Arthrobacter crystallopoietes: one gene and its partner. The main gene of each other region encodes a partner of the protein of the gene in region 2 in a complex. Links are inferred from orthologs where the notes say so. Each region holds a gene or a part of one and is shown on either strand. Other genes may lie near its edges.

Evidence for each region.
Region 1: the proteins of tig (region 2) and rpsG are in contact, whole or in part, in a crystal structure (PDB 3GTY), measured with the Thermotoga maritima proteins. The link is inferred for Arthrobacter crystallopoietes from one-to-one orthologs. Residues at the interface, in WP_004081061.1 of Thermotoga maritima: Glu122, Val124, Val129, Leu130, Tyr133, Glu188, Gly259, Ile262, Tyr263, Glu266, Ser270, Glu273, Gln274, Glu277, Arg308, Gln311, Ile312, Ser315, Tyr316, Glu325, Arg329, Arg336, Leu363, Phe366, Trp367, Arg373, Leu377, Arg381, Leu384, Glu387; in WP_004081843.1 of Thermotoga maritima: Lys34, Lys52, Lys55, Glu59, Arg62, Gln63, Glu66, Asn67, Lys69, Val71, Arg95, Ala109, Lys110, Lys111, Gly112, Arg113, Pro114, Glu117, Glu121, Ile124, Ala125, Tyr127, Asn128, Asn129, Thr130, Gly131, Lys135, Asp139, Arg142, Met143.

What each region holds. Positions count from the first base shown.
Region 1 is NZ_CP018863.1:329,732-340,749, forward strand. What follows is about bases 3,996-6,815. They hold rpsG (30S ribosomal protein S7), read right to left. Parts: upstream 5,731-6,815; coding sequence 5,260-5,730; downstream 3,996-5,259. Other genes in these bases: fusA (elongation factor G), read right to left, coding at 3,996-5,175; rpsL (30S ribosomal protein S12), read right to left, coding at 5,732-6,106; AC20117_RS23765 (SGNH hydrolase domain-containing protein), read right to left, coding at 6,372-6,815. Outside these bases: AC20117_RS01570 (hypothetical protein), read right to left, coding at 1-468; AC20117_RS01575 (VOC family protein), read left to right, coding at 1,105-1,485; tuf (elongation factor Tu), read right to left, coding at 1,644-2,834; more of fusA, read right to left, coding at 3,061-3,995; more of AC20117_RS23765, read right to left, coding at 6,816-7,451; AC20117_RS23770 (acyltransferase family protein), read right to left, coding at 7,403-8,494; AC20117_RS01605 (acyltransferase family protein), read right to left, coding at 8,550-10,661; AC20117_RS01610 (IclR family transcriptional regulator domain-containing protein), read right to left, coding at 10,781-11,018.
Region 2 is NZ_CP018863.1:4,248,120-4,259,208, forward strand. The notes cover bases 3,351-6,241. They hold tig (trigger factor), read right to left. Parts: upstream 5,562-6,241; coding sequence 4,140-5,561; downstream 3,351-4,139. Other genes in these bases: AC20117_RS19560 (ATP-dependent Clp protease proteolytic subunit), read right to left, coding at 3,351-3,887; AC20117_RS19580 (Fpg/Nei family DNA glycosylase), read right to left, coding at 5,935-6,241. Outside these bases: ATP-dependent Clp protease ATP-binding subunit ClpX, read right to left, coding at 1-1,011; ATP-dependent Clp protease ATP-binding subunit ClpX, read right to left, coding at 1,063-2,355; AC20117_RS19555 (ATP-dependent Clp protease proteolytic subunit), read right to left, coding at 2,562-3,236; more of AC20117_RS19560, read right to left, coding at 3,288-3,350; more of AC20117_RS19580, read right to left, coding at 6,242-6,822; AC20117_RS19585 (ribose-5-phosphate isomerase), read right to left, coding at 6,828-7,301; pepN (aminopeptidase N), read left to right, coding at 7,556-10,117. UniProt on the Bacillus subtilis protein: Involved in protein export. Acts as a chaperone by maintaining the newly synthesized protein in an open conformation. Functions as a peptidyl-prolyl cis-trans isomerase.

The DNA of each region.
Region 1 (11,018 bases), 3.9 Mb from region 2 along the record:
GCTTTGCATCCGCACGGCGGCGTAGGCGTAGGCCGCCGTGCCCACAAGTGCCGTAATCAGCCAGCTGCTGGCGGCGTCGGCGAGGACGAAGTTGTACAGCGTCAGGCCTGCTACGGGCAGCAGCGCCAGTCCGGTACCGGTGAAGGCCATGCCGGCCGGGCGCAGCCGTGGTGCTCGCGAATAAACGCCCAAGCCGGCAGTGTAAAACAGCAGGGTCACGGCAAATATCGTTACCGCCCGGGCACCGGCAGGCACTGCGGAGCCGATGAACAGCGCCGCCGCCGCCACGAGCAGCAGGCTCGCCGAGTAGAGGGTGATGTTGATATTGCGCAGGTCCCGCCGCTGCTTAGCCCGCACCCGTTTTCGTTCCTCCTCTTCGCGGTGAAGCGCGGCCACTGCAGGATCCAGGACGGGAGTCTGCTCCGCCCATTCAGGCGTGCCGATATCCGGCCCCGAAGTATTCGGCACGGGGAGTTGCCCTGGCATAAGACCATATCCAGACAGAGGTTGTCCCCGATGAACGCCGCGCTGTTGCCCTGCCAGAGGCACCTGCGGCATGTCCTGCGAAGGCGGGCTAAAAGCGGGACTGGGCTGCGCCGTCGTAGTCTGCGGCGAAGGTTCCGGTTGCGTGGGAACCGGTGGCGCCGGAGCCCCGCCAGCGGATGCCGCCTGGACGCCGGCAGGCTCCATTGCTGCCTGTGCATCTAGGAATCCCTGACGGTAGCCCTCCTCATACACCTGGGCCGGCGGAGGCAGCTTGGCCGCCCAATGTCCCGGGGCTTCTCTGGCACCGGCACTACGAAGGCTGATGAACCAGCCCGCAATAAACGCCACGCCGGCCAGCACGATGACCGCGAATAGCTCCATATCCCCCGGACCTCTTCATTTTTTTTGAGACTGTTCCGCCCAGTATATGAGCCGTTAGGCGCGGCACCGCAGCCGCACTCCATGGCTGTGGATAAGCAGCAGCACGTCCGCCACCAGGGGCGATTCGGGCAGTCCGGTGCATGCTCAAATTTGTCGCTGTTGGGCCGGTCCGAAGAGCTCAGGGAAGACTATTCTGTAGATGTCCGCACGCCGATTGCACGAAGGGAGTTGGACGCAGTGCTCAGCACTACCAAAATGACCGCGGTCCTGCCCGTGAAAGATCTGGACCGCGCACGCGATTTCTACGAGAAGTCCCTAGGCCTCGAACCCCAGGGCCTCATGGATGACGACACCTTCATTTTCTCCGCCGACGGAGCCACCGCGCTCGAACTGCTGCGGCGGCCGGATGCCACTCCGTCGCAGAACACTGCCGTCAGTTTCGAAGTAGCCGATCTGGAAGCAGAGATGAAGGATCTTGAGAGCCGGGGCATCAGGTTCGAAGACTACGACCTGCCGGGTCTGAAGACCGTCAACCACATCGCAACCAGCGACAATCTCCGCTGCGCGTGGTTTGCCGATCCGGAAGGCAACGTTCTCTGCCTCCACCAACCCGTCTGAGAGGAGTTCAGCCTGCACGAACTGCCCGACCAGCCCGGAGCAGCGAGAGCCGGCCAATGAGAGTTAAGACAGAAAACCCCCGCTGCGTGAACAGCGGGGGTTTTCCTGGTCTCATTCCGGTGCAGCTGCACCGGGCCGATTACCCAAGAACCAAGTAATTACTTGATGATCTTGGTAACGCGACCGGATCCAACGGTGCGGCCACCCTCACGGATAGCGAAGCCGAGGCCCTCTTCCATAGCGATCGGCTGGATGAGCTCAACGGTCATCTCAGTGTTGTCGCCGGGCATAACCATTTCCGTGCCTTCCGGCAGGGTGATAACGCCGGTTACGTCCGTGGTACGGAAGTAGAACTGCGGGCGGTAGTTCGAGTAGAACGGGTTGTGGCGTCCGCCTTCATCCTTGGACAGGATGTAGACGTTGGCTTCGAAGTCGGTGTGCGGGGTGATGGAACCCGGCTTCACGACAACCTGGCCACGCTCTACGTCTTCGCGCTTGATACCGCGGAGCAGCAGACCACAGTTCTCGCCGGCCCATGCCTCGTCGAGCTGCTTGTGGAACATCTCGATACCGGTAACCGTGGTCTTCTGGACCGGACGGATACCGACGATCTCGACCTCGGAGTTGATGGCGAGGGTACCACGCTCGGCGCGGCCGGTAACAACGGTACCGCGGCCGGTGATGGTGAAGACGTCCTCGATCGGCATCAGGAACGGCTTGTCCTTGTCGCGGATCGGGTCCGGAACGTTTTCGTCAACGGCTTCCATCAGGTCCTCAACGGACTTGACCCACTGCGGATCGCCTTCCAGAGCCTTCAGGCCGGAAACGCGCACGACGGGAGCGTTGTCGCCGTCGAACTCCTGGGAGCTCAGCAGTTCGCGAACTTCCATTTCCACGAGGTCGAGGAGCTCTTCGTCTTCAACCATGTCGGACTTGTTCAGCGCGACCAGCAGGTAGGGAACACCAACCTGGCGGGCCAGCAGAACGTGCTCACGGGTCTGAGCCATCGGGCCATCGGTAGCGGCAACCACGAGGATTGCGCCGTCCATCTGAGCTGCACCAGTGATCATGTTCTTGATGTAGTCAGCGTGACCGGGGGCGTCTACGTGTGCGTAGTGGCGCTTCTCGGTCTGGTATTCGATGTGCGAGATGTTGATGGTGATACCGCGCTGGCGCTCTTCCGGGGCAGAGTCGATAGCTGCGAAGTCACGCTGCTCGTTGAGATCGGGGTACTTGTCAGCAAGTACCTTGGAAATAGCAGCGGTCAACGTGGTCTTACCGTGGTCAACGTGACCGATGGTGCCAATGTTGACGTGCGGCTTAGTCCGCTCGAACTTTGCCTTCGCCACGGGTTCCTCCTAGAACGTTTTGAGAAGAATTGCTCTTCGGTAACGCTTTTCGTTACCGAAACCTGAACAAGTCTACTTCGGGCTTTTGTATTTGGTGAAATTACAGATTTCTTCAGGTACCGGCAACTTGCCGTTACCCTCGGCCTGCGGTGCAGCGGGCCGCCCACCGGAGTGACCGGCCCACTGCGTTTGGTGTTGCCCCGGCGAACCGGGACACTACCGGAACTTACTCGCCGCGCGTCTTCTGGATGATCTCGTCGGCAACTGCCTTCGGGACCTCAGAGTAGCTCTCGAACTGCATCGAGTACACAGCACGGCCCTGCGTCTTGGAACGCAGGTCGCCGATGTAGCCGAACATCTCGGACAGCGGCACGTTGGCGCGGACAACCTTCACACCCGAGGCATCTTCCATGGACTGGATCATGCCACGGCGGGAATTCAGGTCACCGATGACGTCGCCCATGTATTCCTCAGGGGTACGTACTTCAACGGCCATCAGCGGTTCGAGCAGGACCGGGTTGGCGCGCTTGACGCCTTCCTTCAGTACCTGGGAACCGGCGATCTTGAACGCCATTTCCGAAGAGTCGACGTCGTGGTAGGCGCCGTCAAGCAGAGTGGCCTTCACGCCGACCAGCGGGTAGCCAGCCAGCACACCGAGCTGCAGGGCACTCTGGATACCTTGGTCCACCGAGGGAATGTACTCGCGGGGGATACGGCCACCAGTGACCTTGTTCTCGAATTCGTAGAAGACGCCTTCGGAAGTGTCCAGCGGCTCGAAGGCCACCTGGACCTTTGCGAACTGGCCGGATCCACCCGTCTGCTTCTTGTGGGTGTAGTCGACCTTGTCGACAGCCTTCTTGATCGTTTCCCGGTACGCCACCTGCGGCTTACCAACGTTGGCCTCGACCTTGAACTCGCGGCGCATGCGGTCCACCAGGATGTCCAGGTGGAGCTCGCCCATGCCGCCGATTTCGGTCTGGCCGGTGTCTTCGTTGAGGCTGACGGTGAACGTCGGGTCCTCAGCGGAGAGCTTCTGGATGGCTGTGGACAGCTTCTCCTGGTCGCCCTTGGTCTTCGGCTCGATGGCCACGAAGATCACCGGCTCCGGGAAGGACATCGATTCGAGGACGATCGGGGCATCGGGTGCACACAGGGTGTCGCCTGTGGTGGTGTCCTTGAGGCCGATGACGGCGTAGATGTGGCCGGCATGCAGCTCGTCGACCGGCATTTCCTTGTTGGCGTGCATCTGGAACAGCTTGCCCAGGCGCTCCTTCTTGCCCTTGGTGGAGTTCAGCAGCTGCTGACCCGCCACGGCCTTACCGGAGTAGACGCGGATGAAGTTCAGCTGACCGAAGAACGGGTGCGCGGCAATCTTGAACGCAAGCGCGGAGAACGGCTCGTCCTCGCTCGGCTTGCGCGTCAGTTCCTTTTCTTCGTTCTGCGGGTCGTGGCCGATCATCGACGCAACGTCCAGCGGGGAAGGCAGGTAATCGATGACGGCGTCCAGCATCGGCTGCACACCGCGGTTCTTGAACGCGGAGCCACAGAAGACCGGGTAGATCTCCGAGTTGACAACCATCTTGCGGATACCGGCCTTGAGCTCCTCGATGGAAGGCTCTTCGCCTTCGAGGAACTTGTTCATCAGCTCGTCGGAAGATTCTGCAACATCCTCGACCAGCTTGGCGCGGTATTCCTCGGCCTTGGCCTGCAGCTCCGCCGGAATCGGGCCGGTCTCGTAGGCAGCACCCATGGTGACGTCACCCTTGGCATCGCCGGGCCAGGTCAGTGCCTTCATGGTCAGCAGGTCCACAACACCGACGAACTCGCTCTCGGAGCCGATCGGCAGCTGCATGACCAGCGGCTTGGCACCCAGGCGGTTGATGATGGTGTCAACGGTGTAGTAGAAGTCCGCACCGAGCTTGTCCATCTTGTTGACGAAGCAGATACGCGGCACTTCGTACTTGTCGGCCTGGCGCCACACAGTCTCGGACTGCGGCTCGACGCCTTCCTTGCCGTCGAAGACTGCAACGGCACCGTCGAGGACCCGCAGGGAGCGCTCGACCTCAACCGTGAAGTCCACGTGGCCCGGGGTGTCGATGATGTTGATCTGGTTCTGGTCCCAGAAGCAGGTCACCGCGGCAGAGGTGATGGTGATGCCGCGTTCCTTTTCCTGCTCCATCCAGTCCGTCGTCGAAGCACCGTCGTGCGTTTCGCCGATCTTGTGGCTCACACCCGTGTAGAACAGGATGCGCTCCGTAGTGGTGGTCTTGCCGGCATCGATGTGGGCCATGATGCCGATATTGCGGACCTTATTAAGGTCGGTAAGCACGTCGAGTGCCACAGTTTCTCCCTTTTTAGGTGAGCCCCAACCAACGACGGCGGTGGGCAGCTGAGCCAGCCAGCCGCCGTCGTCGGTAGAGGTTTTTTACCAGCGGTAGTGGGCGAAGGCCTTGTTGGACTCGGCCATCTTGTGGGTGTCTTCGCGACGCTTCACAGCGGCACCGAGACCGTTCGAGGCGTCCAGAATCTCGTTCATGAGGCGCTCGGTCATGGTCTTCTCGCGGCGGGCCTTGGAGTAGCCAACCAGCCAGCGCAGGGCCAGAGCCGTGGCGCGGCCCGGCTTGACCTCAACGGGAACCTGGTACGTGGCGCCACCGACGCGGCGGGAGCGGACCTCGAGGGTAGGCCGGACGTTGTCCATGGCCTTCTTCAGAGCGGCAACGGGATCGCCACCGGTCTTGGTCTGGACACCTTCAAGGGCACCGTAAACGATGCGCTCCGCGGTGGACTTCTTGCCGTCGACCAGAACCTTGTTGATCAGCTGGGTGACCATGGGGGAACCGTGGACGGGATCTACAACTAGCGGCCGCTTGGGGGCCGGACCCTTGCGGGGCATATTACTTCTTCTCCATCTTCGCGCCGTAGCGGCTACGAGCCTGCTTGCGGTTCTTCACGCCCTGGGTATCGAGTGCACCACGGACGATCTTGTAACGGACACCCGGAAGGTCCTTAACACGGCCGCCGCGAACAAGCACGATGGAGTGTTCCTGCAGGTTGTGGCCTACACCGGGGATGTATGCGGTAACTTCGATGCCACCGTTGAGGCGGACACGGGCTACCTTACGAAGAGCGGAGTTCGGCTTCTTCGGGGTGGTGGTGTAAACGCGGGTGCAGACGCCGCGCTTCATGGGGCTGCCCTTAAGCGCGGGCGCCTTGGTCTTATTGACCTTGGGTGAGCGGCCCTTGCGGACCAGCTGGTTAATCGTAGGCACTTACGTGATCTCCGTTTATCTAGGCTTTGCCCCGCCACTTTTGCGAGGCCAGGCACTTTCCAGTCGTCTCCACGCCTACTGCGGATTGAAACGACCGTAGGCATGCAAAGGTGTGGCATTCACCGCGCAAGAACCCCGCGGACCGGAAACAGGCTCCATCCCAAATTCCCAACCTGCGGAAACTTCGGAACGGCCTTCATCCACTGCCACACAAAACAATCGGGTAATAGTCTATCAGAGATTAACGAAGCATCTGACAGCAGGCTCACTGCGCCTCTTCCATGGCCGCGAGCATCTCTTCCTCGAGCCGCGGCGCCAGCGTCTTCATGTAGGTCCTGGTGATGTGGTTCTTGTCCGCGTAGAGCAGCACGTTGCCGATCACGGCCGGGCAGGAATCCTCCCCGCAGAAGGCGTCCGAGAGGTCCAGCACCCGCGCCCGGGGCGCCAGTTCCGCGGCTTCGCGCGTGAGGTCCTGGCCGTCGAACCCTTCGCTGCGCGGCTGGTTGCACTCCTGCGGTTCCTCGTAGGATTGCGCGACACAGTCCGGGGCGATGGCCCCTTCGCGCGGCCGCGGCGTGTCCATCAGGGGAAAAACGTCGATTCCGGCGTCGGCCAGCGCGTTCCAGTTCTCGGCAAAGCCGGCAGCTCCCGGGCGGTGTCCGGTGCCGGAATCCACGAAGTTCACGTTGGCGTAGTAGGAAGTGACGACGGCGTCCACGTCTCCCCTGTCGATGATCCGGTCCAGGGTTTCGCGGTTCGGCTCGGTGCACTGCAGGTCGTCGTCCCGTTCGGCCACCCGCATTTCCGTGGTGAAGGGGCACGAGTTGTGCAGGTACGTCACCAGCCGCCAGTCCTGTTTTTCGGCAACCGGCTCCAGCGCGGCAAACCATTGCGCGGCGTGCGAGTCTCCCACCAGTGCCACGGTCTTCTCCGCATCCTCGTCCCCGAATTCGCATTCCTTCGTGTCCGGATCCGAAGCCAGCGAGGCACAGTCGCCGACGTCGAAATTATCTTCCTTCGCCAGACTGGGGTCCGGCACGATTACATCGGAATCAGCGGCGAACGCGCGGTCCGCGGCGGGTGACATTGCCTCTGCTCCGAAGTCCTCCGGAGGTGCGGCCAGCAGCGCCGATGTCTGGACTGCGCGTTCCGCCAGGATCCGCTCCTGCTGGTTGCCCGGAACGAAGGCCAGCGTGCCCACCAGCGCGGTGGCGGCGGCTCCGGCGGCCAGCGGGCGCCAGGCCTGGGAATTGAGCCAGCCGAACCGCCGCACCGGGGTTTCCACATAGTAGTAGCTCAGCGCGGCGAGGCCGAAGGACGCCGCCAGGAGCGCCAGGCTGGCCACTGGCCGGGCTCGCTGCCGGCCACCGTCTTGTAGAAGACGATCAGCGGCCAGTGCCACAGGTACAGGGAGTAGGAGATGTTGCCGGTCCACTGCACGGGTTTCAGGTCAACCAGCCGGTGCAGCGAAAGCTCTCCGCCGGTGCGGCCGGCGGCAATGATCGCCATGGTGCCCAGGACCGGGAGCAGTGCGGCGGTGCCGGGGAAGGGCGTCGAACCATCCAGCAGGAAAGCCGCGGCCAGGATCGCGGCCAGGCCTGCGGCCGCCAGGATGCTGCGCAGGTGGGGCAGGCGGTCCGTGTAGGTCAGGGTGAGTGCCAGCAGTCCGCCAAGCCCGAGTTCCCAGATCCGGGTTGGCGTAATGAAGTACGCAGCCGGGCTGCCGCTGGCGGTGTACCAGATACCGAAAACCAGCGAGGCCGCGGTGACCAGCGCGAAGAGCAGGCCCGCGCAGCGGGTGACCGAGTAACTTGCACGGCGCAGCTGCCCGCCGGCCTGCAGCCGCGCGTTGGACCTGCGGACCAGGTAGGCCGCCAGCAGGACCAGGAGCGGCCAGAACACATAGAACTGCTCCTCCACAGCAAGCGACCAGAAGTGCTGAAGGGCGGTGGCAGACTCCGTGGCGGCCAAGTAGTCCACCGAATTGGAGGCCAGCGCCCAGTTCTGCACGTAGAACGTGGAGGCCAGCGCCTGGATGCCGATCTGCGGCCACTGCGTCATCGGAGCGATCATCAGCGTGACCACCAGGACAACGACGACGGTGAGCAGCGCTGCGGGCAGGATGCGCCGGATGCGTGCGGCCCAGAAGTGGCGCAGCGATATGGTGCCGGTTTTGGCCACCTCGCGCAGCATGTGCCCGGTGATCAGGAAGCCGGAAATGACGAAGAAAACGTCGACGCCGACAAACCCGCCGGGCAGCCAGCCCGGCTGAAGGTGGTAGACCACCACCATCAGGACTGCCAACGCCCGCAAGGCCTGGATTTCGGGCAGGAACTTGCGTACTTTTCCTTCCGCCTGTTTGGTCTCCATGGCTGCTAAGTCAGTCATGCCCAGGTAAACAAACGGTGCATTCGACATGAACGCGGCATACTTCTGCTGCGTTTCACTCCGCCTTGGCGGCCTCGAGCTCCTCCCCCAGACGGTCGACCAGGGTCAGCATGTAGGTCCGGGTGACGTGGTTGAAGTCCCGGTAAAGCATGACATTCCCGATGACCATCGGGCAGGAATCCGCGCCGCAGAACTTGTCCGAGAGGTCGACTACCCGGGCCCGCGGTGCCAGAGCGGCTGACTCGCGGGTGATGTCTTGGCCGTCGAAGCCCTCGGACCGCGGCTGGCTGCAGCGCTCGGGCTCGCCGTAGTGCAGATCCACGCAGTCCCGTGGGTCCGCTCCCGGCCGCGGTGCAGGCGTGTCCACGATCGGATAGACATCGATGCCGGCATCGGCCAGCGTGTTCCAGTACTCGGCCATGCCTGCGACTCCCGGACGGTGGCCGGTGTCCGTGTCCTCGAAGACAGAGGAGGAGAAGTAGGACGTGATGACAGCATCCACATCGCCCCGGTCGACCAAACGCTCCAGTGTCTGCGCGTTGGGTTCGGTGCAGACGGATTTACCCTCGGCCTCGAGCACCCGCCGCTCCGGCGTGAACGGGCACGAGTTGTGGATGTAGGTGACGAGGTTCCAGCCACGCTCCTTGGCCAGGACGTCCAGTGCGGGCGCCCACTGCCCCGCATGGGAGTCTCCCACCAGCGCAACGGTTGGTCCGCCGTCGTTCTTGCGGTAGTCGTATTCGCACTCCGGCGTCTCGGCGTCGCGCTGCTGCGCCACGCAGTCGCCGAAGTCGAACTCGTCCTCCACCGCCTTGTTCGGATCCGGCACGATGGCTTCATTCGCGCCGGCGAAGCTCTTGTCGGCGCTGGCGTCCATCGCCTTCGCACCGAATTGCGACGGCGGGGCCTCCAGCAGCTGCTGCGTCTGCACCGCGCGCTCGGCCACCAGCTGCTCGCGCTGCTGCCCGGGGGCCAGCGCGAGCGTCCCGATCAGCCCCATGGCCACAATGCCGGCGCCGATGGGACGCCACGGATGCGCCGACAGCCAGCCGGCTTTGCGGACCGGGGTCTCGATGAAGTAGTAGCTCGCCGCCGCCGGTCCCAGCGAGGCCGCCAGCAGGAGCAGGCTCTCCCACGGGCTCGGGGGCCGGTCCGCGAGGGTGCGGTAGTACACCACCAGCGGCCAGTGCCAGAGGTAAAGGGAGTAGGACACGTTGCCCAGCCACTGCACGGGCTTGCGGTCGATGACGGCGTGCAGCGAAGCGGCGCCGGTGGTGCGGCCGGCGGCGATGACCGCCATGGTCCCGAGCACGGGCAGCAGCGCGGCCGCGCCGGGGAAGGGTGTGGCGCCACTGAAGGCCAGGGCTGCGGTGAGAATGGCGGCCGCCCCGGCCAGCGCCAGGACCTTGCGGATGCGCAGCCAGCGGTCTGTATAGGTCAACGTCGCCGCGAGCAGGCCGCCGAGGGCGAGTTCCCAGATCCGGGTGGGGGTGATGAAGTATGCGGCCGGATTGCCTGTGGCCGTGAACCAGATGCTGAAGACCAGCGACGCCGCCGCCACCACGGCGAAGACCGGCACCACGGCAGGCAGCTGTCGCCCGTGCTTACCCCGCCAGCGCCGGCCGAGCGCCACGGCGAGGAGCATCAGCAGCGGCCAGAACAGGTAGAACTGTTCCTCCACAGCCAGCGACCAGAAGTGCTGCAGCGGGGTGGCGCTGTTGCCGGCCGCCATGTAGTCGGTGGAGTCGGCGGCGAGCACCCAGTTCTGCGTGTAGAACGTGGAGGCCAGCGCCTGCGAACCGATCCTGCCCCACTGGGTCGCCGGGCTCAGCAGGAAAGTGGCAAGGCAGACCGCGGCGATGGTCACCAGGGCTGCGGGCAGGATGCGCCGGGCCCGCGCCGCCCAGAACGCGGACAATGAGAGTCTGCCCGTCCGCTTGACCTCGCGCAGCATGTGCCCGGTGATCAGGAACCCGGAGATGACGAAAAAGACATCCACGCCGACAAAGCCGCCGGGCAGCCACCCGGGCTGCAGGTGGTAGATCACCACGAGCAGCACGGCGAGGGCACGCAGCGCCTGGACTTCGGGCAGGAATTTGCGCCGCTGCGGCTTGGCAGCGGGCAGCTCTCCCCCGGCTTCGGCGGCTTGTCTGGTCAATTCAGGCATAGACAGCCAATATAACAAAAAGATAACAGGCTGCAGCCGGGAGCTGGCTGGATCGCCCGCGGAACGCCACCGGATTCCGCCGCCGGCAGAAAACCGCCGGGAAAAGTGGCGGCAGAAAGCTAGTGCTGGGCGCGCAGGGCGTCGGTGATCTTGGCGGAGACCGCCTGGAGTTTGGGCAGCGCCTCGAAAACAGCCTGGTCCAGGTCCGTGCCGTCGGCCAGCGAGGCCTGCATGGACATGTTCAGCGCGGCGACCACCGTGCCGTCCGGCTGGAGGATCGGGACGGCCACGGAACGCAGGCCGTTTTCGAGTTCCTGGTCCACCAGTGCCCAGCCCTGGCCGCGGACCTTGTCCAGT
Region 2 (11,089 bases):
TGCGTTCTTCGGCTCTGTCAGGATCTGCATCAACGCCGGACGGTCCAGTTTCGATACCGTGGTGATCACCGGCAGGCGTCCGATGAATTCCGGTATCAGCCCGAACTTGAGCAAATCCTCCGGCATGACCTGTCCTTGGCTGTCCCCGTCCGTCGAAACCTCGCGCAGTGCGGCGCCAAAGCCGACTCCCTTGCCTCCGGACCTGCCGTCAACGATTTCCTCGAGTCCGGCGAAGGCGCCTGCCACGATAAAGAGCACGTTGGTCGTATCGATCTGGATGGCTTCTTGCTGCGATTGTTTCTTGCCGCCCTGCGGCGGAACGGAGGCTACGGTCCCCTCGAGGATCTTCAGCAGCGCTTGCTGGACACCTTCACCGGAAACGTCGCGGGTGATGGAAGGGTTCTCGCTCTTGCGCGAGATCTTGTCGATCTCGTCAATGTAGATGATCCCCTGCTCGGCCTTCTTGACATCGTAGTCAGCGGCCTGCAGAAGCTTGAGCAGAATGTTCTCGACGTCTTCGCCAACGTAGCCGGCCTCGGTCAGGGCCGTCGCATCGGCTATCGCGAACGGAACGTTGAGCCTGCGTGCCAAGGTCTGCGCGAGAAAAGTCTTGCCGCAGCCCGTGGGACCCACCAGCAGGATATTGGATTTGCCAACCTCGACGTCGGCCAGTGGGCCGATGTCGGCGGAATCAGGAGAAGCTTCGGATACCGGAGCCGGCTGGGTACGTTTGTAGTGGTTGTAGACCGCAACAGCCAGGGCGCGCTTGGCAGGCTCTTGCCCGATGACGTATTCCTGCAGGAACTCGAAGATCTCCCGCGGTTTGGGTAGTTCGAAGGCGGCAGGCTCGGCTGCTACCGAAAATTCTTCCGCAAGCATCTCGTTGCACAGCTCGATGCATTCGTCACAGATGTAGACCCCGTGGCCCGCGACCAGCTTTCGGACCTGTTTCTGGCTTTTGGCGCAGAAAGAGCATTTGAGCAGGTCGCCGTTTCCACCAATGCGGGCCATATTCCGTCCTCTACCTGGTCGTCTGTCTGGATTGTGCGGCGCCCGTTCCGGTCAGGCGGACTTGTTCCGTCGCTTGGCAACCACGTCGTGGGAAATGAGGGAGGGCTCCCCCTTGCCGTTCACCACATCGGCGGTAATCACCACGGAAGCGATGTCTTCGCGGCTGGGCAGGTCGAACATCACCGGCTGCAGAGCTTCCTCGACAATGGCCCGTAGTCCACGGGCACCTGTCCCCCGTTCCAGCGCAAGCTGGGCGACGGCCTCCAGGGCCTCCGGTTCGAAGGAGAGTTCAACACCGTCCAGTTGGAACATTTTCTGATACTGCTTAATCAGTGCATTCTTGGGTTCGGTGAGGATCTGGATCAGCGCGGTACGGTCAAGGTTCGACACCGTAGTGATCACCGGCAGCCGGCCGATGAATTCGGGGATCAAGCCGAACTTCAGCAAGTCTTCCGGCATGACTTCGCCGTAACTGTCAGCGTCCTTGCTGGCGTCGCTCAACGGGGCGCCGAACCCGATGCCCTTGCGTCCGGCGCGTGAACCGATGATTTCCTCCAGCCCGGCGAAGGCTCCGGCCACAATGAACAGCACATTGGTGGTGTCAATCTGGATGAATTCCTGATGCGGGTGCTTCCGGCCGCCCTGGGGAGGCACGGAGGCTACGGTTCCCTCAAGGATTTTCAGCAGTGCCTGCTGGACACCTTCACCGGAAACGTCGCGGGTGATGGAGGGGTTCTCGCTCTTGCGTGAGATCTTGTCGATCTCGTCAATGTAGATGATGCCCTGCTCGGCCTTCTTGACGTCATAGTCAGCGGCTTGGATGAGCTTGAGCAGAATGTTCTCGACGTCTTCCCCGACGTAGCCGGCTTCGGTCAAGGCAGTTGCATCTGCGACGGCAAAGGGAACGTTGAGCCGGCGTGCCAGCGTTTGGGCCAGATAGGTCTTGCCGCAACCGGTAGGACCGATCAGCAGAATGTTGGACTTGCCGACCTCAACGTCATCCAGCGGACTGGTGTCCGCGAGGTTCGCTGAGCTCTTGGGCGCGTGCCCCGACTGGATGCGCTTGTAGTGGTTGTAAACGGCAACAGCCAGTGCCCGCTTTGCCGGTTCCTGTCCGATAACGTATTCCTGCAGGAAATCGAATATTTCACGCGGCTTGGGCAGCTCGAAGGAACCGAGGTCCGAGACCTCGGAGAGCTCCTCTTCGATGATCTCGTTGCAGAGCTCAATGCATTCGTCACAGATATAGACGCCGGGGCCAGCGATCAGCTTCCGGACTTGTTTCTGGCTTTTGCCGCAGAAGGAGCACTTGAGCAGGTCAGCGCTCTCACCAATGCGAGCCATATTCAGTCCCCTTACTTGGTCCTACTGGAATCGGTCAACGCCCGGGAGCGGCGTGCGGAGCTCCCATGCTCAGACGAATGAAGGCGGCTGACTAGCTTCCACTCTAAATCACTTGGCTGACAGTTTCAGTAACCACAGAGCCCGTGGTGCCATGTTAAGCACCACGGGCTCGGTGGATCAGCAATGAAATTGCCGGTACACAATCATTAGGCCTTGTTGATGGCCGGCTTGTGGATCTTGCGCGAATCGAGGACCTGATCGATCAGGCCGTAGGACAGTGCGTCCTCGGCCGTCAGGATCTTGTCACGCTCGATGTCAACGTTGACCTGGTCCGAGGTCCTGCCGCTGTGCAGCGCCAGTGTGTCTTCGAGCCAGGTGCGCATACGCATGACCTCGGCTGCCTGGATCTCCAGGTCAGAAGCCTGCCCGCGCTCACCGCCGCCGAGTGCCGGCTGATGGATCAGCACCCGCGCGTTCGGCAACGCCAGGCGCTTGCCCGGGGTACCAGCAGCCAGCAGCACGGCGGCCGCACTGGCCGCTTGTCCGAGGCACACGGTCTGGATCTCGGGACGGATGTACTGCATGGTGTCGTAGATTGCCGTCATCGCGGTGAAGGAGCCGCCGGGCGAGTTGATGTACAGCGTGATGTCGCGGTCCGGATCCGTGGATTCCAGGACCAGCAGCTGCGCCATGACGTCGTCTGCCGAGGCATCGTCCACCTGCACACCGAGGAAGATGATCCGGTCCTCGAAGAGCTTGGTGTAGGGGTCCTGGCGCTTGAAGCCGTAAGGCGTGCGCTCCTCGAACTGCGGCAGCACGTAGCGGCTGGTCGGAAGGTTGGCTGCGTGGCCGCCGGCAGCGGCAGCAAAATTGTGGTTCATCGTGATTCTCCTGCTTCTAATGATCGTAGGGCCGTGTCGCAGAACCTGCGATCATGAATCCTGTGAAGTTCCGCCGCCGCCGGTAACGCCGCCGGCGTGGGCCGAGATCTTGTCGAAGAAGCCGTACTCGAGGCCTTCCTCGGCGGTAAACCACTTGTCGCGGTCATTGTCCTTGAGGATCTGGTCCACGCTCTGCCCGGTCTGCTCCGCGGTCAGCTCCGCCATGACCCGCTTCATGTGCAGAATCAGCTCGGCCTGGATCTTGATGTCGGACGCGGTACCGCCGATGCCGCCGGAGGGCTGGTGCATCAGGATGCGCGCGTGCGGAGTGGCGTAGCGCTTGCCCTTCGTTCCCGAGGACAGCAGGAACTGGCCCATGGAAGCTGCCAGGCCGGTGGCGACCGTGACGACATCGTTCGGAATGAACTGGATGGTGTCATAAATGGCCATGCCTGCCGTCACCGAGCCGCCGGGCGAGTTGATGTAGAGGTAGATGTCCTTGTCAGGATCCTCGGCCGAAAGCAGCAGCAGCTGGGAACAGATGGCATTGGCGTTCTCGTCCCGCACTTCCGAGCCAAGCCAGATAATGCGTTCCTTCAGCAGGCGGTTGTAGATGTAGTCTTCCCGGGTGGCCGGGTCGACGGTGGCCATCTTCGGAGTGGTTGATTCACTGGACATTCTGAAATACCTCTCGCTTGTCCCCACAGGCTGCACCGGTGGCCGGTGCAGTCCCCAGGTTCTTTTTCCTTCTTGGACACTAACGCGGATCGGTGCCCGTTTCTGCCTTATTTACGGGCTGTTCGCTGACGGCGCATCAGCGCGCCGGGACGTTGCAGGCCGGTGTTTAAACGCGGCAACCGCCCACCCCGTGAGGGGCAGGCGGCCGCCATGGAACTTTGCTGTTTAGGCCTTGGACTCGGCAGCGCTGTCGTCCGCGCTCTCCTCGGACGCAGCCTCTGCCGGGGCTTCCTCAGCCTGTGCGGCTTCTGCCTGCGCAGCTGCGATCATGTCCTCAACGTTCGGCTCTTCCTCACCGGCGGGGCGGACGAAGTCGCTGAGGTCGACCTCGGCACCGTTGGTGTCGGTAACCTTGGCCAGCTCCAGCACCTTCGCCAGGGCCTTGCGGCGGCGAACCTCGGAAACCATCATCGGCACCTGGCCGCTCTGGTCGATGAGCTGTGCGAACTGGTTCGGATCCATGCCGTACTGGCTGGCGGAGGAAACGATGTAGTCGATCAGCTCTGCCTGGCTGACGCCGACCTCTTCCTTGTCCGCCACGGCGTCGAGGATGATTTCGTTCTGGAAGGCACGCTCGGTGTTCTGGCGAACTTCAGCGCGGTGCTCTTCGGTGTCGTGCTCTTCGCTGCCGTCGCTGTTCTCCGGGCGGAAGTGCTGCTCGAGCTGCTCTTCAATTACGGATTCGGGAACGGGAACCTCAACGAGTTCCATCAGCTTGTCCAGCACCTTGTCGCGTGCTTCGACGCCCTGCTCCATGACCTTGCTGTCGGCAGCCTGCTTTGCCAGGTCTTCCTTCAGCTCGGCAATGGTGTCGAATTCGCTGGCCAGCTGGGCAAAGTCATCGTTTGCCTCCGGCAGCTCGCGCTCCTTGACGGCCTTGATGACAACCTTGACCTCGGCTTCTTCACCGGCGTGCTCGCCACCGGCCAGCGTGGTCATGAAGGTGGCGTCTTCGTCGGCGCTCAGGCCGGTTACGGCTTCGTCCATGCCCTCGAGCATGGTTCCGGCGCCGACCTGGTAGGACAGATCCGCTGCGGAATCAACCTCTTCGCCGTTCACCTTGGCGGTGAGGTCGATGGTGATGAAATCATCCTGGGCGGCGGGACGGTCGACAGACTTCAGCGTGCCGAACCGGCCGCGCAGGTCGTCCAAGGCCTTTTCGACGTCGGCGTCGCTGGCTTCGGCAGCTTCCACGGTGACCTCGAGGCCGGAATACTCCGGCAGCTCGATTTCGGGGCGGATGTCCACCTCGACATGGAAGGACAGCTGGCCTTCGGTGGCAGCCGGGTCCGGGACCTCGGTGATCTCAACCTCGGGGCGGCTCAGGGGGCGGATACCGCTCTCCTGCACAGCGTTCTGGTAGAAACCGTTCAGGCCCTCGTTGATGGCCGTCTCGATGACATAGCCGCGTCCAACCCGCTGATCGATGAGCTTGGAGGGAACCTTGCCCTTGCGGAAGCCAGGCACCTGGATCTGGGAGCCGATTGTCTTGTAGGCCTCGTCAATGCTGGGCTTGAGTTCCTCAAAGGGAACCTCAACATTGAGCTTGACCCGGGTGGGGGTGAGGTTTTCGACAGCGCTCTTCACAGCGTTAGAACTCCTGATAGCTATAGGGGTTGGATCTGCACCAAGAATACAGAGTCGGGGCGACAGGACTCGAACCTGCGATCTCCTGCTCCCAAAGCAGGCGCGCTAGCCACTACGCTACGCCCCGTAGTGCACGGCAAGTCTACGGCCTAAGCAGACTCCGTGCACAATCGGCGGCGGCAAAAACTCTGCCGCCTTAACGAAAAAGACGGACCGCTGCCGGCCCGTCTCATCGCAGAGGGGATGACGGGAATCGAACCCGCGTAATCAGTTTGGAAGACTGAGGCTCTACCATTGAGCTACATCCCCAGGACGTTGAAACTCTAGCATGACCACAGACCTGTTTCGCAAATCGGCAGGCCCGACGCCCCATTCAGGCCTGCTGGCAGCCCGGACACCAGTAGAGCTTGCGGTTTCCCATCTCCGCCAGCACGACATCAGTGCCGCAGACGCGGCAGCCGATCCCCTGGCGCTGATAGACATAGTGCGCGTTGTCCGGCCACACCGGCAGCCCGCGGTCATCACGGTGTTCGGCACGCGTAGTGATGATCCGCCCGTCCCGGACACCGTCGCGCATGACCAGGGCAATGTCCTCCCACAGCAGCGCCGCCTCCTCGGTAGACAGGCTTTTGCCCGGCCGCCAGGGATTCAGCCCGCGGCGGAACAGCGTCTCGGCCCGGTAGATGTTGCCGACACCGGCGATGACGTCCTGGCTCATCAACAGTGTGCCCACCGCGGAGCCTTTGGAGGTCAGCCGCTGGACAAACTCGTCCGGGCCGGCATTTGGCTGCAGCGGGTCCGGTCCCAGTTTGGCGACGACGGCGGACCGCTCGCCTTCGGTGATCACTTCGCAGGCCGTCGGCCCGCGCAAATCCGCCCAGCCGTGGGCTGACACAAGCCTGGCGCGGACCTGGCCCACCGGCTCCGGCGGGCCGTCGTACGCAAGGCCGGGATCGTCGTCGAACGCTTCACGCTCCCCTACCCGGCGCGGGGCACCAATGCTGGAGGCGCCGCGGAAGGTCTGGTCGCCGCCGAAGTCCCAGGCGCCGTAGAGACCCAGGTGGACGCGCAGAATCAGCTCGTTGTCGAAGTGCAGGAAAAGTTGCTTGCCGTGCGCGCGGGCAGCTTCCAGGATGTGTCCGTTGACCCGCTCCGCGCCGGCAGCGAAACGGCCTTGCGGGCTGCTTACGGCCAGGCGCTGACCGCCGAAGACGGAATTGAACTGTGCGGCGAGGCGGTGGACCGAGTGGCCTTCAGGCATGTGCTTTAGGCTGGGACTTCGCCGGTGGTTTCGTACGCGGCGATCTTGCCGATCCGCCGCACGTGGCGTTCGGCGTTGGAAAACGGCTCGGCCAGGAACGCTTCGATGATCTCGGTAGCCTCGTCGACGCTATGCTGGCGGCCGCCCACCGCGACGACGTTCGCATCGTTGTGCTCGCGCGCCAGTTTTGCCGTATCCAGGTTCCAGGCCAGCGCCGCGCGGGCGCCCTTGACCTTGTTGGCGGCAATCTGCTCGCCGTTGCCGGATCCGCCCAGCACGATGCCGAGGGCGTCCTGGCCTGCGGCCTGGTCTGCCACTACTGCGAGCGCCGCGTTGATGCAGAACGACGGGTAGTCGTCCTCGGCGTCGTATTCCTTGGGGCCGTGGTCGATGACCTCGTAGCCTTTGCCGGTCAGATGGTCGATCAGGTGGTGGCTCAGCTCGAGTCCGGCGTGGTCGGTGGCAATGTGAACGCGCATATATGGTCCTTCAGGCGGGAGGGGCGGAAGAATGACGGCTTCAAGCCTACTCTGAACCAATGTGCTTGCTGGCGGCCAGGCCCGGACCGGCGACGCAACAGAACGGCAACTTTTCCTTCATCGCATCACGCCGGTGCTGTACATCCGCGGGCGCGGTGAAAGAATGGCCGCACTGTGCAAGGGTCCTTTCAGACAGCGCCCCTGCACTCCGCACCGTCCCCGCCGGGACCCGCTACGACACTGGAGGCATCACTTTGCCAGGTTTGAATCTGACCCGCGCCGAAGCCCGCGAGCGCGCCGCATTGCTCAACGTCGAGTCCTACGACGTCACCCTGGACCTGACCCGGGGCGAGAAGGTCTTCGGCTCCACGACCGTTGTGAAGTTCTCGGCAACGGCGGGTGCGTCAACTTTTATCGACGCCATCACGGAGACGGTGCGCTCCGTAACGCTTAACGGTGTGGACTTGGACCCTGCGGAGGTTTCCGACGGCGTCCGCATCCAGCTGCCCAACCTGGCGGCGTCCAACGTCCTCACCATTGACGCGGACGCGCTGTTTATGAACACCGGCGAGGGGCTCCACCGCTTCGTGGACCCGGTGGACAACGAGGTCTACCTCTACAGCCAGTTCGAGGTGCCCGATTCCCGCCGCATGTTCGCCGTCTTTGAGCAACCGGATCTGAAGGCTGCCTTCCGGTTCACGGTAACTGCGCCGTCGCACTGGGACGTCATCTCCAACTCCCCCACCCCCGAGCCCGTCGCTGCAGGGGCCATCGGGGAAGGCAATGGTGCCTCCACCTGGGACTTCGAGCCGACCCCGCGCATCTCCTCCTACATCACCGCGCTCATCGCCGGCCCGTACCAGTCGGTGCGCAGCGAGCTCACCAGCTCCGATGGCCGCACCGTCCCGCTGGGCGTCTTCGCCCGCAAGTCGCTGATGCAGTACATGGACGCGGAGAACATCTTCGAACTCACGCGCCAGGGCTTCGCGTTCTATGAAAAGCAGTTCGACACCACCTACCCGTTCGCCAAGTACGACCAACTCTTCGTCCCCGAGTTCAACGCCGGCGCGATGGAGAACGCGGGCGCTGTGACCTTCCTGGAGAACTATGTCTTCCGGTCCAAGGTCGCCGAGGCCATGGTGGAGCGCCGGGCCATCACCATCCTGCACGAGCTGGCGCACATGTGGTTCGGGGACCTGGTGACCATGCGCTGGTGGAACGACCTGTGGCTGAACGAGTCTTTTGCCGAGTTCATGTCCACGCTGGCTGCCGCGGAGGCCACCGAGTGGAAGCAGGCCTGGACCACCTTCGCCTCGATGGAGAAGTCCTGGGCCTACCGGCAGGACCAGCTGCCCTCCACACACCCCATCGTCGCGGATATCCCGGATCTGCAGGCGGTGCAGGTCAACTTCGACGGCATCACCTATGCCAAGGGCGCTTCCGTCCTGCGCCAGCTCGTGGCCTGGGTCGGCCAGGAGCAGTTCATGGCCGGCGTGCGCGAATACTTCGCCAAGCATGCCTGGCAGAACACCGAGCTGGAGGACCTGCTCTCGGAGCTTGAAGTTTCCAGCGGCCGCGACTTGAAGGAATGGTCCGCGCTGTGGCTGGAGACCGCTGGCGTCAATACGTTGCGTCCGGAAATCACAACGGACGACGGCGGCAAGATCACCTCGTTCGCGATTCTCCAGTCCGCGGTGCCCGAGTTCCCGACCATTCGGCCGCACCGGCTCGCCGTCGGCTTCTACAACCTCGATGCCGAAGGCAGGCTGGTACGCACCCACCGCGAGGAACTCGACGTCGACGGCGAGCACACGGAGGTGCCCGAACTCGCCGGCCTCGAACGGCCTGCGCTGGTGCTCCTGAACGACGATGATCTGGCCTACGCCAAGATCCGGCTGGACGAGGTCTCCCTCGCGACGTCGAAGGTCCATGTGAAGGACTTCACGGAATCCCTGCCGCGGACCCTGGTGCTCGCCTCCGCCTGGGACGCTACCCGCGACGGCGAAACCCCTGCACGGGAGTACGCGGAGCTGATCCTGAACAACATCGCCTATGAGTCCGATTCCTCGGTGGTGCTGGTACTGCTGCGGCAGCTGGCAACCACGCTGGCCTTCTACGTCAACCCGGCGGACCGCAAGCGCCTGACCCTCGCTGCGGCTGACCATCTGTGGGAACTCAGCCAAAACGCCGAGGCCGGCTCCGACGCGCAGCTGCAGTTCGTCAAGGCCTTCGCACTGCATGCCCAGACCGATGCCCAGCTCGACGCAGTGGCTTCGCTCCTCTCCGGCGAGCGCGTCCTGGACGGCCTTACCGTCGACGCGGACCTGCGCTGGGAGCTGCTGACGTCGCTGGTGGCCGGCGGCGAATTCGGTCAGCCGGAGATCGACGCCGAACTCGAGCGCGACGCCACGGCCACCGGCCAACGCGCCGCAGCCCTGGCCAAGGCGGCCATCCCCACAGCCGACGCGAAAGCGGCAGCCTGGGACGCCGTCGTCGTTCGCGGCGATCTGCCCAACGCCACCCAGCAGTCCGTCATCGCCGGTTTCAACCGGGTCCACGACACTGCCCTGCTGGAGCCCTACGCTGCTGCGTACTTTGCCGCGGTCGAGGACATCTGGAACACCCGCACGCATGAGATCGCGCAGCAGATTGTGGTGGGGCTCTACCCCTCGCAGCTGGCCACGCAGTCCACCGTGGACCTCACCGACGAGTTCCTGGCGGCGCTCGGCGCGGACTCGCCGGCGCTGCGGCGCCTGGTGCTGGAGAGCCGCGATGGAATTGTGCGGGCGCTGAAGGCCCAGGCCGCCGACAAGTAACGACGGCGAAAGACCGTCCCCCGACGGTCGCGCCTAGGAGATGCCTGCGGGGAACTGCTTCCCCGCAGGCATCTCCTGTCTATATTCTGGCAGGAGGCAGTGCACCGGGCTGCGAGGTGAAGCTATGTCCTGGGTTGCGATCGGCCAGCTGACAACGCTTCTGGCGGTCTTCTACATCCCTGGGTATCTGGTTCTGCGCGGGCTACGGCTGAACCATCTGAGGGCCTTGGTCTTGGCCCCCGCCGCCTCTGGTTCCCTGGTAGCGGTCGGAACCCTGCTGTGCCGGGTCACCGGTATCCGCTGGGTGCCGTCGACGCTCCTTGCCACTAGCTTGTTGGCCGCCGTTCTCGCTGCTTGCCTCTACCTGCTGATCCGGCCACAGCGGATGCTGCCCGAGCCAGGGCCGGGATGGCCGACGAAACTCCTCACAGCTAGCTCGCTGATTGCTGCGGCGGTCCTCAACGCGGGGACCATGCTCGATGCGATGAACCAGATCGATAGAGTCAACCAAGCTTGGGATCCCAGCTTTCATGTGAACGCTCTCCGCTGGATCAAGGAGAGCGGGCAGGCATCGCCTTGGGATATCAATCCCATCTACAGCCAGGGAACAGGCTCTTTCTACCCCGCCGGCTGGCACGCACTGGTGGCACTGTCGCCCGGTGACGTCGTTACCTCAGCGAACCTGGCCACACTCATTGTGGCGTGTGTCGTGTGGCCAACTTCGCTGACGTACCTGGCTGTAGCGCTGTTCCCACAACGGCGAATGACTTGGGTGCTGACGCCGGTCGTGGCCGCCGGCGTCATAGCGTTTCCCATCATTCAGCAGAGCCGGAGTGCGCAGTGGCCAAATGCGTTGGCCGTCGCGTTGGTGCCGGCGGTGCTCGCCCTGGGGATCGAGGTCGCTGCCGCCCGGTACCAGCAGCGCTCAGATCCACCCGTGGATGATAGGCCCACCCACCCGTACGGGCGAAG